3 regions of the Bradyrhizobium sp. UFLA05-125 genome follow, and region 2 is predicted to be linked to each of the others. Evidence: riboswitches for the same ligand, from Rfam matches in the RefSeq annotation. Region 2 holds a riboswitch; each other region holds the start of a gene.
The links. Region 2 has a riboswitch for cobalamin ahead of metE (5-methyltetrahydropteroyltriglutamate--homocysteine S-methyltransferase). Riboswitches for the same ligand answer to the same signal wherever they lie in the genome.
Positions count from the first base shown of each region.

Region 1: linked by a shared signal. The riboswitch ahead of SO156_RS16600 (DUF1636 family protein) and the one ahead of metE (5-methyltetrahydropteroyltriglutamate--homocysteine S-methyltransferase) in region 2 are both predicted to bind cobalamin.
Region 3: linked by a shared signal. The riboswitch ahead of SO156_RS38590 (TonB-dependent receptor plug domain-containing protein) and the one ahead of metE (5-methyltetrahydropteroyltriglutamate--homocysteine S-methyltransferase) in region 2 are both predicted to bind cobalamin.

Region 1 covers NZ_JBANBJ010000015.1:109,793-114,111, forward strand. Annotated here, with positions in the region: gene cobN (cobaltochelatase subunit CobN) at 1-527, opposite strand, end outside; gene cobW (cobalamin biosynthesis protein CobW) at 542-1,576, opposite strand; gene SO156_RS16600 (DUF1636 family protein) at 1,573-1,947, opposite strand; cobalamin riboswitch at 2,042-2,261, opposite strand; gene cobO (cob(I)yrinic acid a,c-diamide adenosyltransferase) at 2,302-2,937, shown strand; gene SO156_RS16610 (cobyric acid synthase) at 2,945-4,319, shown strand, end outside.
Region 2 covers NZ_JBANBJ010000027.1:76,875-81,193, reverse strand. Annotated here, with positions in the region: gene metE (5-methyltetrahydropteroyltriglutamate--homocysteine S-methyltransferase) at 1-2,134, opposite strand, end outside; cobalamin riboswitch at 2,241-2,464, opposite strand; gene SO156_RS23335 (TauD/TfdA dioxygenase family protein) at 3,066-3,989, shown strand; gene SO156_RS23330 (hypothetical protein) at 4,021-4,209, shown strand.
Region 3 covers NZ_JBANBJ010000079.1:8,778-13,096, reverse strand. Annotated here, with positions in the region: gene SO156_RS38600 (substrate-binding domain-containing protein) at 1-771, shown strand, start outside; gene SO156_RS38595 (hypothetical protein) at 932-1,195, shown strand; cobalamin riboswitch at 1,293-1,496, shown strand; gene SO156_RS38590 (TonB-dependent receptor plug domain-containing protein) at 1,483-2,877, shown strand; gene SO156_RS38585 (DUF6925 family protein) at 2,904-3,914, shown strand; gene SO156_RS38580 (hypothetical protein) at 3,955-4,319, shown strand, end outside.

The DNA.
Region 1 (4,319 bases), on a different contig from region 2:
TCGGGGACCTCGATCTCACCAACGACGGGCCCCGCATAGAGACCCGAGGCCAGCCCAAGCTGCGCGATCGCGGCTTGTGCGGCAACCGGTCCGCCCTTGTCGCAGAGCACCTTGAGCCGTCTGAGCGTCGAGACCGGCAACGTCGAGAACGCATCCAGCCGTTCATCGTCGCGACCATCCGCCGGCAACACGGCAAGCGCGATTCCGCGGTCTTTCGCCAGTTGATGCAGGGCCGCGAGCCCATAGGCCCAATAGGACTCGCCGCCGATCAGGCGCACCAGAATGCCGCGCGCTTGCGACAGCGTCCGCTCGATATAAGTGTCGATCGACAGCGGATGACGCAGCTCGGCGAGATTGGCGAGCCGCAGCGACGGCAGGCCAGCGCGCCCTCGCCGCCAGCCGGCAGCGAACGCGGCGAGATCGGAATCCGAGAACGAGAGCACCACGAGATCGGCCGGGTCCTGCCCGATGTCCCTTGGCGTCGCGGTCTCCTCCAGACCACGGCTCTCGCGGAAAACGACGTGCATCAGATGCCGAGTCCTTAAATGCCAAGCCCTGCCTTGATCGCCGCCTCGTCGATATCGCCATGCTCGCCGATCACGACCAGCTTCGATTGCCGGGGAGACGCGCCCCAGGGCTGATCGAACTGGTGCCGAACCCGCTCGCCGACCGATTGCAGCAACAGCCGCATAGGCTTACCCTTGACCGCGATATAGCCTTTTGCACGCAACACGTTCTGCTCGCGCGCCAGCCGCTGCACCGAGGCGATCAGCGCCTCGACGTCGACGACCTCAGGCAGATCGATCACGACGGAGTTGAAATCGTTGTGCTCGTGCTCGTCCTCGCCGTCGTGATGCGATGGGCGCGCGGCGAGATCGTCTTCGGCCGCCGCTTCAAGGCCGAGGATGACGCGCAGATCGACCGCGCCGTCGACCACGGGGAGCATAGGCACCGGACGCGGCATCTCCGCTGCGATCGCCGCCTTGGCTGCTTCGAGGCCTGCCGCACCTGCGAGGTCGGCCTTGGTCAGGAGCACGATATCGGCGCAGGCGATCTGGTCCTCGAACACCTCCGACAGCGGCGTCTCGTGATCGAGATTCTCATCCGCCGCGCGCTGCGCTTCCACCGCATCCGGGTCCGGCGCGAAGCGTCCGGCTGCGACCGCCTCGGCGTCGGCCAGCGCAATCACGCCATCGACCGTGATCCGCGAGCGGATTTCCGGCCAGTCGAACGCCTTCAGCAGCGGCTTCGGCAAGGCCAGCCCCGACGTCTCGATCAGGATGTGATCCGGCCTCACCTGGCGCGCGAGCAGTTGTTCCATCGCTGGAATGAAATCGTCGGCCACGGTGCAGCAGATGCAGCCATTGGCGAGCTCGACGATGTTTTCCTCTGGGCAATTGGCATCGGCACAGGATCTCAGGATCTGGCCGTCGACACCTTCACTGCCGAACTCGTTGACGAGCACCGCGAGCTTCTTGCCGTTGGCATTGCTGATCAGATGCTGGATCAGCGTCGTCTTGCCTGATCCCAGAAAACCCGTGACGACCGTGACCGGGACTTTTGCGAGCGTGTTCATTCGGCGGCCTCCGGCACGACGGCGATGGGGGGAATGCGGGCAAGCGATTGCTTGCGGAAGATTTCGGGACGGCTGCGCCATGGCACGATGCCGTCGGGCGCTGCGGCGTAGGCCGAAGCGCCTGCGATCACGTCGTTCGCATTGGCATCCGACAGGCGGCCATAGACATAGGACCATCGACCGGGCGCGCTGAGAGCTACCGAGCAGCCCTGGCTACAGGCCGACAGGCATTCGACGGGAACCAGGTTGACGCCTTCGGGCACGCCGGCGTCGAGGATCGCGGCATGCAGCCGTGCGCCGGGCGTGGTTTCGCCTTCGCCGAGTGTCTGCCCGGCGCGGCAGGTGATGCAAACGTGAAGTGTAACGGCCATCGCCCCTTCCAGGATATCTGCGGGAGGCGATGAGGCGCACGAACCGCTCGAGAGAGGGTCCGTTTCCCCGTCGCGGAACACCCCGTCCGCCGGTCCAAAAACATTCGCGCTGGCAGGTCTCCCGGCTTGCGGAGCAGGTTTTTTCCCTTCGATCCCCGCCTTCCCGATCCCCCATGGGATCAGTGGCTTCGGGCATCTCTCCGGTCACGGTCGCGGGGGCGGCTGCTTTTCGAACACGAATCTTGCCGATACGAGCCCTATCGCATTCCCTCTTCGCCTGTCGTAGGACAGGAACCAACGCTGGCCCACCATTTGCCCATGGCCGCCACTTGTCAAGCCGAAGGACCATTTCAGATGACGCCTGAACCGGATACCCCAGCGGTGGACAACACGGACGCCCGGCATGCTGCGAAAATGGCGAAAATCAAGGTCGCCCGCGACAAGATCATGGCGACCAAGAGCGGCGAAAAGGGACTGATCATCGTCCATACCGGCGCGGGCAAGGGCAAGTCCTCCTCCGCTTTCGGAATGATCGTTCGCTGTGTCGCACATGGCTTCCCTTGCGCGGTCGTCCAGTTCATCAAGGGCGCGTGGGATACCGGCGAGCGGCGGCTGCTCACCGGGCATTTTGGCGATCTCTGCCAGTTCCACGCCATGGGCGAAGGCTTTACCTGGGAGACGCAGGACCGCGCCCGCGACATCGCCGCCGCGCGCGCCGGCTGGGATAAGGCGAAGGAGCTGATATCGGACGAACGCCTGCGCATGGTCGTGCTCGACGAGATCAACATCGCGCTGCGCTACGACTATCTCGATATCGCCGAGGTCGTCGATTTCCTGAAAACGCAGAAGCCACCGCTGACGCATGTCGTCCTCACCGGGCGCAACGCCAAGGACGAGCTGATCGAGATCGCCGATCTCGTCACCGAGATGACGCTGGTGAAACATCCGTTCCGCTCCGGCATCAAGGCGCAAGCGGGCGTCGAGTTCTGAGACTTCGATGGCGCGCGCATTGATGATCCAGGGAGCGGGCTCGGACGTGGGCAAGTCGCTCGTCGTCGCGGGCCTTGCGCGTGCCGCAAAGCGCCGCGGCCTGCGCGTGCTCCCGTTCAAGCCGCAGAACATGTCGAACAATGCGGCCGTCACCGTCGACGGCGGCGAGATCGGCCGTGCGCAGGCGCTCCAGGCGCTCGCCGCCGGCGTCGAGCCGCACACCGACATGAATCCGGTGCTGCTCAAGCCCGAGACCGATGTCGGAGCGCAAATCATCGTGCAGGGCAAGCGCATCGCGACCGCACGCGCCCGCGACTACGCCGCGATGAAGCCTTCGCTGATGGGCGCCGTGCTCGAAAGCTTCGAACGGCTGAAGGCGCGCACCGATCTCGTGCTGGTCGAAGGCGCCGGCAGCCCGGCCGAGGTCAATCTGCGCAAGGCCGACATCGCCAATATGGGCTTTGCGCGGAAAGCCGATGTGCCCGTCGTGCTGATCGGCGACATCGACCGCGGCGGCGTCATCGCGCAACTCGTCGGCATCAAGGCCGTAATCGATCCTGACGATGCCGCGATGATCCAGGGGTTCATCATCAACAAGTTTCGCGGCGATCCCACGCTGTTCGATGACGGCTACCGCCTGATCCAGGACAGGACATCCTGGCGCGGTTTTGGCGTGCTGCCCTGGTTCGCGCGCGCCGGCGAGTTGCCGGCCGAGGATGCACTGGGATTGGGCGAGGCGCGGAAGCCCGGCAAAAGCAAGATCGCGTTTCTGGCGCTATCGCGGATCGCCAATTTCGACGATCTCGATCCGCTCAAGGTCGAGCCCAACGTTGACCTCGTGATGGTCCGCCCGGGCGAGGCGATTCCCGGAGACGCGCGGCTCGTCATCATTCCCGGCTCGAAATCAACGCGCGGCGACCTCGCCTTCTTGCGCGCGCAAGGCTGGGACATCGATCTCCTCGCGCATCACCGCCGTGGCGGCCATGTGCTGGGTGTCTGTGGCGGCTATCAGATGCTCGGTCACAGCGTGGATGATCCCGAAGGCATCGAGGGCCCAGCCGGAGAGACGGCAGGTCTTGGCCTTCTCGATGTTACGACGGTGATGTCGCCGCAAAAGACGCTCACGCGCGTCACCGCGCGCCATGCCGGAACCAGCGAGCCCATCGACGCCTACGAAATTCACATCGGCCGCACCGAAGGGCTGGATCGCGCGCGTCCCTTCGCAATGCTCGACGGCGCGCCGGAAGGCGCGATCTCCGGCGATGGGCGCGTGCACGGCAGCTATCTGCACGGCCTGTTCACGTCGGACGGTTTCCGCATGGCGTTCCTCGCGCAGCTCGACATTCCCTCGGCCGATCAGCCCTATCACGCCCGGGTGGAGA
Region 2 (4,319 bases):
CGGGGCCGATGTCGTTCGGGTATTTGAAGGCTGTGAATGCATCGAGCAGTTCCATCTTAGAACGGGAGGTTTCGATCGAGATGACATCAGCGTCCATCGCGGCGATTCCATCAATGATGGCATTGAACTCCGAATAGCACATATGGGTATGGATCTGCGTTGCGTCGGCAACACCAGAGGAGCAGATGCGGAAGCTCTCCACGGCCCAGTCGAGATAGGCCTTCCAGTCGGATCGACGGAGCGGCAAACCTTCGCGTAGCGCTGCCTCATCGATTTGGATCATGGTCGCGCCCGCCTTTTCGAGGTCGGCGACCTCGTCCCGGATCGCGAGCGCGATCTGACGGCAGGCCTCGCTGCGTGGAATGTCGTCACGGACGAACGACCAAGTCAGGATCGTCACCGGCCCCGTAAGCATGGCCTTCATAGGCTTCCTGGTCAGCGATTGCGCGTAGCTCCACCATCCGACGGTCATCGCCTTCGGCCGGGAGACATCGCCGAATAAGATCGGAGGGCGAACGTAACGGGAGCCATAAGATTGCACCCAGCCGTGCTTAGTAAATAGGAACCCGGAGAGCTGCTCAGCGAAATACTGGACCATATCGTTGCGCTCGAACTCGCCGTGTACGAGCACGTCGAGCCCGATGTCTTCCTGCCATCGGACGGCGCGAGCCGTTTCATCCTTCAGGAATTGCTCATATTGCGCGTCTGTTAACTTTCCCTTGGCACGTGCGGCGCGAGCAGTGCGGACTTCTGCCGTCTGCGGGAACGACCCGATCGTGGTCGTGGGGAAAAGCGGCAGGCCGAAACGCTTGCGCTGAACCTCGGCACGGCTCTCAAAAGCGCTATTGCGGCGGCGCATAACCGCGTCAATCGTCGCCGTACGCTGGGCAACGGCCGTGTCATGGATCTTTGGCGAAGCTCGGCGGGCCGTCGCCGCAAAGTCCGATTCGGCAAACGCGGCGGCAACGACCTTTCCGTCGAGCGCGAGCGCTTTTGCCAAGGTCGCGAGCTCGCCAATCTTCTGAACCGAGAAGGCAAGCCAGCTCTTTACGTCAGAATCGAGATCGGTCTCTAGCTCAAGATCAATTGGGACATGCAGGAGTGAGCAGGAAGGCGCCAGCTGCACGCGATCCTTGCCGAACGTTGCAATGACGGGCTTGAACCGCTCCACGAGTGCCGACAGATCGGAACGCCACACGTTGCGGCCATCGATGATACCGAGCGAAATCACGAGGTCCGTGCGGGCGCCGAGTTCAATCTGGCTCAATTGTTGGGGAGCGCGGACAAGATCGACGTGCAATCCGGCGACTGGCAGCCCCAGAGCAGTCGCTAGATTGTCGCCAACTGCACCGAAATAAGTGGCAAGCATGATCTTGATGCCGGGCACCTCCTTGGCGAAACGCCGATAGACACGCTGCAGCGCGCTTCGTGTGGTCTCGTCCAGATCGAGCACCAAGCAGGGCTCGTCAAGCTGGACCCACTCGGCTCCACGTTTCGCCAGTTCTTGGAGGACCTCGACATAGACCGGAACGAGGCTATCGAGCAGCGAAATTGGATCAAACGCCAAGTCGGCGCTCTTGCCAAGCTTAAGGAAGGTGACTGGTCCGATCAGGACAGGCCGTGTTTGATAGCCAAGGGCTTTCGCCTCCTCGTATTCCTCGATCGGCTTGCGGGAGGAAAGCCTGAAGGTCTGACCTTTATGGAATTCGGGCACCATGTAGTGGTAATTGGTATCGAACCACTTGGTCATTTCCTGCGCAGCGGCGCCATGGCCATGACGGGCTTGACCGTAGCTCGCGTCGGGCTCCTGGTCTTGCGAGCCCCGTGCCATGGCGAAATAGGTCTTCAGCGAGACCGGACCGCCCTCCCAGCCGTGCGCTTTAGGAATCGCGCCAACCATGGCGCTCGTGTCGAGAACCTGGTCATAGAGTGAGAAGTCATTCGATGGGATGACGGTAACGCCAAGCGAATTCTGCCGTGCCCAGTTAGCGACACGAAGACCGGCCGCAGCTTCAAGAAGCTGCCGGTCGCTGATCTTGCCTTCCCAGTAGCCTTCGAGCGCCAGTTTGAGTTCGCGGCGTGGCCCGATACGCGGCATGCCGAGGGTTGCAACAGGAAGTGAGGGAAGAGACATAGCTTTAACCCCATTGTGGCTGGAGCAAAGGCTATGGCGGAGACGCAGGCAGGAGGGCCGCGAAAGCGCCCTGCTGCTTGGCGTACCACCGGACACCCCGCCCGTGGTCGATTATGTTGTCGGGGCAGGTCTCCTGGCTCGCGAGTCATCGCCTGCATCCGGCCTTCCCGAAGCGCCTGCTTCAGTGACACGTGTGGATGCGGCTCGCCGCTTACAGTTGCGGGGGCAGCGCCGGCATTGATTCAATCCTGAACGGATCGAGGACGCACCGGCTTCCCTCTTAGCTCCAGATCAAGAGAGATCTGGAGAACCTCGACAACTTCGATTATCTGCACAAGAGGGGTAACGTCAACCTCTGCGGATTACCTTTGCTGCGGCATCTGGCCGGGCGGGTCTGTCTAAATGAAGAAAGTATCGAGCCCTTCGCATCTGTCCGGAGCAATCGTCGTGCAAAGCTCCACGCGGCAGGATCTGCTCGACGAGCTCGGGCCTAACAGGAGCGATTGCGCCGTAAAGTGCGTCATATACCTTCATGGCGCCGACCTCCGCCGCCGTCAAGATCGCCACAATCGATCGAACATACGAAGGAATCAAAATTGATCTCGGCCAACAAGACCTTGAGGAGGGGCGTTGTCGACTCCAACGCTGACGCCTTTCTTGTTCGTCGGCGCCGAACTGCAACATCTGCATCAATGTCCCAGCGAAGTGCAAGGCATTTTGGATCGGTCAACTACCAATACTAGGAATTGATCGAACTGACAGACCCGGTCAATTTTACGAGGTCGCCTCAAGAGCGCAAGAAGAGCTCGTCGCTGTTGTCACGCATTGTGGCGGATTTCCGCTATGCGGTCCGCAATTTAGCGTTCGTCGACTCCTGTCGCAGTTGAATAGCTTGGTCTGGCGGACAACCTGCAAATTGGAGAGTGTCACCATGGATGCAGCCGTATCGTCGGATAGCATCATTCCTCGTTCCGACATCGTCAAACGCGCAGCGCGCATCGGCGCAGAGATCCGAAACGTCAAGCTGTCGGGAGACTTGCCAGACCAGACGATCGCCGCGATCAATGAGCTGCTGCTGGAGCACAAGGTTATTTTCTTCCGCGACCAGGGTCATCTCGACGATGCCGAGCAGGAGCGCTTTGCACTTCGTTTTGGAAGTCTGGCGCCTCATCCAACGCTCGGTGCCATAAAGGGAACGACGTCGATCATCGAGCTTGATTCTGCCCGCGCCGGTAGCCGGGCCGACTTGTGGCACACCGATGGAACCTTCGTCGATGCCTACCCCAAGATTGCGGTGCTAAGAGGCGTTGTAATACCAGCCTTCGGTGGCGATACAGTCTGGTCGAACACCGTTGCGGCCTACCTCGACCTAGCACCGCCGTTGCAGCGGCTTGCAGACAAGCTTTGGGCCGTTCACAGCAACTCCTTTGACTACGCTATACTGGACCGTGTCAGCGAGCTCGACAAAAAACACTTGGACGAAGTCTTTACTAGAACGATCTATCAGACTGACCATCCTGTGGTGCGCGTGCACCCCGAGACCGGCGAACGCACGCTGGTGCTCGGCGCTCTGGTACAAAATTTCGTTGGTATCCCAAAATACGACGGCCAGAAGCTGTTTGATGTCTTTCAGTCTCATATCACGGCTCTCGAAAATACCGTCCGCTGGAGCTGGAGGGAAGGCGATATAGCGATCTGGGACAATCGGGCTACGCAGCATTACGCGGTGAACGATTACGGCGACCAGCATCGCCTCGTTCGTCGCGCCACCGTCGCCGGTGAAGTACCCGTCAGCATCGATGGTGAGAGCAGCGTAACACGCATCAAGGCAGCCAAGGAACCGAAGGTTGCCTAGCGCCTTCACAAGGTTGGCCGCGATCCGGTCGATGCACACCCTACCTTTGTTCGCCAATTTGCTGCATGCAGCATTCGGCTTGCTCCGATATGGCATTTCAACGATGTCTTCGAGCGGCGCGCGCTTTCAAATCAAAAGCAGCGCCGGTTCTTATGAGGCCATATCGGCTTTGTCGCAAGATGCCGTCGTTCCCATCAGCAATGGCGGCTTGCCGCTTTGAAAGTGCCGCCCGGCAATCGCTCTGACCTTGAGAAGCGTGGGCGAGCGCGGTCGTTATACCCGTCCAGCAGTTGGTCCGCTCCAGTCTTTTTGACCTCGTGGCGACGGTGT
Region 3 (4,319 bases), on a different contig from region 2:
CTTGTGATCAGCGCTTCGGCTGTCCGCGCCGAGCCCGCACGTGTCTACGCGGCGGGAAGCCTGACGGTGTCGGTGAAACAGGCGATCAAGGCGGCCGGCCTGGACGCCTCGCAAGTCGCCGAACCCGTCTTCGGTCCGGCCGGCGGCTTGCGCGAGCGCATTGAGAAAGGCGAGGCAGCGGACCTTTATCTCTCGGCCAACACGGAGCATCCCCGTACGCTCGCTGTGCAGCGGCCGCAGACGCTGGTGATCCCGTTCGCACGCAATAATCTCTGCCTGTTCAGCCGGGAAGCGATCGGTCTGACTGAGGCGAACGCGCTGGAGACGATGCTGGATCCCAAGATACGTCTGGCGACGTCGACGCCTGTCGTTGACCCCGGCGGGGACTATGCTTTCGCGGTGTTCAAGCGTGCGGAGAAAATCCGAGCCGGCGCCGAAGCTGCGCTCAGCCAGAAGGCGCTGAAGCTGGTCGGCGGCCCTGCCGCAATCAAACCGATCGAAGGTCAAACGGCAGCTGCCAGCGTCTTTCTCGCCGACAAGGCGGACGTGCTGCTCGTCTATTGCAGCGGCCAGCAGCAGACCTTGCGCGAGGTTCCGGGATTGAAGGTGTCGCGGTTGCCGCCCGAGATCGACGTCGTTGCGACCTATGGGCTCGCCTTGCTCACGGACAACCCGGACGCTGCGCGACTTGCGCTGTTCCTGTTGTCGGACAAGGGGCAGGACATTCTTGCCGAAAACGGCCTTGTGAAGATCGCCCAATCCGAGCGGTGACGCCGCGAGGTTAGCGCTGCCGATTCCGGCGATAACGCATTCGTTCAAATTGTCTGTTATTTGCTGACCCGCGGCCAACCCTGCCCACAAATGCCGCGCCGTCTTAAACCCGGCCTTTGGAACCCTCGCGCATGCTCCCCCGAAAGGGTGGGGCACCAACATGTCTGTTCTCAAGGAGATCGTCGCCGCGATTGCGGGAGTCTATGCGCTCCTGTTCGCCTGCGACGCATTGTTCGGCATCAACGAGACGCGTTTCGACGACGCTTATTATAGCCGCGACTTCTACGCGCCGCGGCCGAAAGAGTTTAGCTTCGCAAGCGATACGCCGCCCGCGGTCCGCGTCAGCGACGCCTTCGCGCAGTTCTCGCCGGGTGAAGCAAGGCCGACCAAACGCTACTCGTCGCTGACGACCATCATCCGCTAAGCGAGTGCGCCGGAGGGAGTGAGCCGAATCGCGTGTGGATTGCCACACCTGCTTCTTCGGCCGCACCTCGAACCGATTGACTCCGACTTTAACAAACCCCTAACATCGTCACTGACGGTTCTCCTTTCGGAGATCAAAAGGGAACGTGGTGCGGGATGTCCCCAACGCCACGGCTGCCCCCGCAACTGTAAGCGGCGAATCTTTCGTCACATGCCACTGGGAAATCTCGGTCCCGGGAAGGCGACGTAGAGGTAACGACCCGCGAGCCGCCGCGCGCGACCGCCTCGATCGAGACCGGGTCGTTCAACACCTTCAACCAGACCGTGGGCCTCAGCGGCTCGCAGGACAATTTCAACTACGCGTTCAACGTCGCCCATTTTCATGCGGGTGACGTTCCCGTGACGCCGCTCCAGTTGCTGCCGCCGGGTCAGAAGGCGAACGGCAACAACTACGACAACATGAGCTATTCGACCAAGCTCGGGCTAGACATCAACGACAGCTGGTCGGTGAACTCGGTCGTCCGCTATACCGAGGCGACGTTGCTGTTCACCGGCGATAGCGGCTTTCCGAGCACGCCGAACGCCACCCTGAGCACGCATGGGGTACGGCAGCTCTTCAATCGCGACGAAGCCGTCTGGTCGTTGTTCGATGGCCGTATCAAGAACTATTTCGCCGTCAATTATGCCAATAACCGCAGCTCCGACATTGGTCTCGGCGATCCGCTGTGGACCGTCACGACGGGCGAACGCATCAAATACGACTGGCATGCCGTCGCCGAGATCGCGCGTGGCAACAACCTGATCGTCGGCGCCGAGCAGCAGACCGATCGCATCGATGCGACCGGCTTCTCCGCCCAGAACGACAACAAGGCCGGCTTCGTCGAGTTGCAGTCGCAATTTGCCGACCGGGTCTTCGTCGTTGCCAACATGCGCAACGACTTCAACGACCAGTTCGGCGAGCATGCGACCTATCGCATCGCGCCAGCCGTGATCATTCCGGTGACCGAGACGAAGCTGAAGGGGAGCTATGGAACCGGCTTCAAGGCGCCGACGCTCAGCGAGCTCTACCAGAATTTCCCGGATTTCTTCTTCTTCGGCAATCCCAATTTGAAACCAGAGCAGAGCCAAGGCTATGACGCGGGTTTCGAGCAGCCGCTGTTTGGCGATTGCGTGCGGTTCGGCTCGACCTATTTCCACAACGGCATCACCAACCTCATCACGAGCAATGACACCTTCACGTCCTATACGAACGTGGGACTCGCGACGACGGAAGGCACCGAGAATTTCGTCACCGCGAAGATCACGGATCGCGTGAGCGTGCGCGCCGACGACACCTTCACCCGCACCGTCGATGCGAGCACGGGATTGCAGCTCCTTCGCAGGCCAAAGGAGAAGTGGAGCGCAACCGCGATCTGGCTGCCGATCGACCCCCTCACGCTGTCGGTAACCGTGCTTCATGTCAGCGATTGGCTCGATATCACGCGGGACACGGGGGCGCAGATCGTGGCGCCCGGCTACACCATCGTGAATCTGCGGGGCGACTATGCGATCAGCGATCAAGTCAAGGTGTTTGCGCGGGTCGATAATCTCTTCAACCGGCACTACCAGAACCCGACCGGCTTTCTGGCACCCGGTCTCGGTGTGTTCGGCGGCATACGCATTGCAAGTTACGACGTCAGATAGCAGGGACAGTGGACGAGAACGTTCCGATGACGATGGCTTTCGATATCATGAACGTCTTGGCAAGACAGCTTGGCAACGTCGAGACCGGCTGGAGCGTAGGAACGTTCGGGGCAATTGCCGAGTTCACGCGCGACGCCGGCGAACCCGCCGATCTGCAACAGACCAGTGAGGGGATCGGCGTCGTCACGGACAAGGGCGGAGTGCGGATCGTGCCTCGTCCAAATCTCCGTCTGATTGCATCGGAGTCGCCGACGACCGAAAGCTGGAGCCATCGTGTGGCGGTTTGCCTGCCGCGGGAATCCTGCGCCATGGGTGAGCGCACGACGCTGACGGAAATTGGTCCGGATGAGGATGCGCTGCGCAGCCGGGATCGCGGGGACGTGCTGTTCGATCTTGGCCTTGGCTGCTTGCAGATCGATGCCTGCATCCGGGTCGGCGATCCCGACGTGATCGCGGCGCTGCGGAGCCGTGCCGGGACGCCAGTGTTCGCGCCCGGGAACGACGTCATGCGGATTATCCTGGCGGCCAATCCGCACCGCGTGTTCGTCAGCCGGATCGGGCGGGCCGAAGTATTTCAGCCGATCCCGCCGCCGAGCGGGAGAAGCCCGGACGGCCCGCACACCCATGTTCTGCCGAAGTTGTTGGCGCATGGCCGCACCCATTCGGCCACCGAGCCGTTGCCCGATGGCTGGGTTCCCTGCACCCATCTTTATCCGGCGCATGCGCTCCGCGACCCGCTCGGCCGCAAGCATGCGTTCCGGGCGGACCATCACTTGGCTTTCCAAGCCTTGCTCGAGCGCCATGGCGTGCCAGAGCTTGTGGCGCTCAAGCGCGAGGTCAACGAGGCCGTCGCGGCCGGACGGGGCCCGGACACGCCGGCGCTCAGACGCGATCGTTTCGCCCGCTCCACGATCCGGGTCGCCCTGCGGCAATTGTCGGCAGCCGGGCCGCCATCGCAGATACTCGTCGAATGGCTTGCGGCCTACGACGGGCTCGATCCGACAGACCCCGAAGATCCGATGGAAGCCCTTCACTGACCCGATAAATCGATTAGAATCCCCAGCAAGGAGATCACCGATGGCCCTCAACGTCCTGCCGCCTCACACCGACCGTGTCCGTCTTGATCCGGTCGAGCCGCGCTATGCCGCGATCTTTTGTTTCGCGCTGCTGACCGTGTCATGCGCACTTGCAAGCTTCGCGCTCGCCTGCGCCACGCCGTTTGCGGCGTTTGCAGTCGTTGCTGCGGCCGTGCTGCCGCTGCGTCCGGCGCTGCTCGTCGTCACCGGGGCCTGGCTCGTCAATCAGACGATCGGCTTCAGCGTGCACCACTATCCCGTCGACGCCGGCACGATCGCCTGGGGCTTTGTGATCGGCGCGGCCGCGCTGACCGCGACCGCAGCATCCGCTACCGTGATCCGTTCGCTGCCGCCAAATCGCGCGCC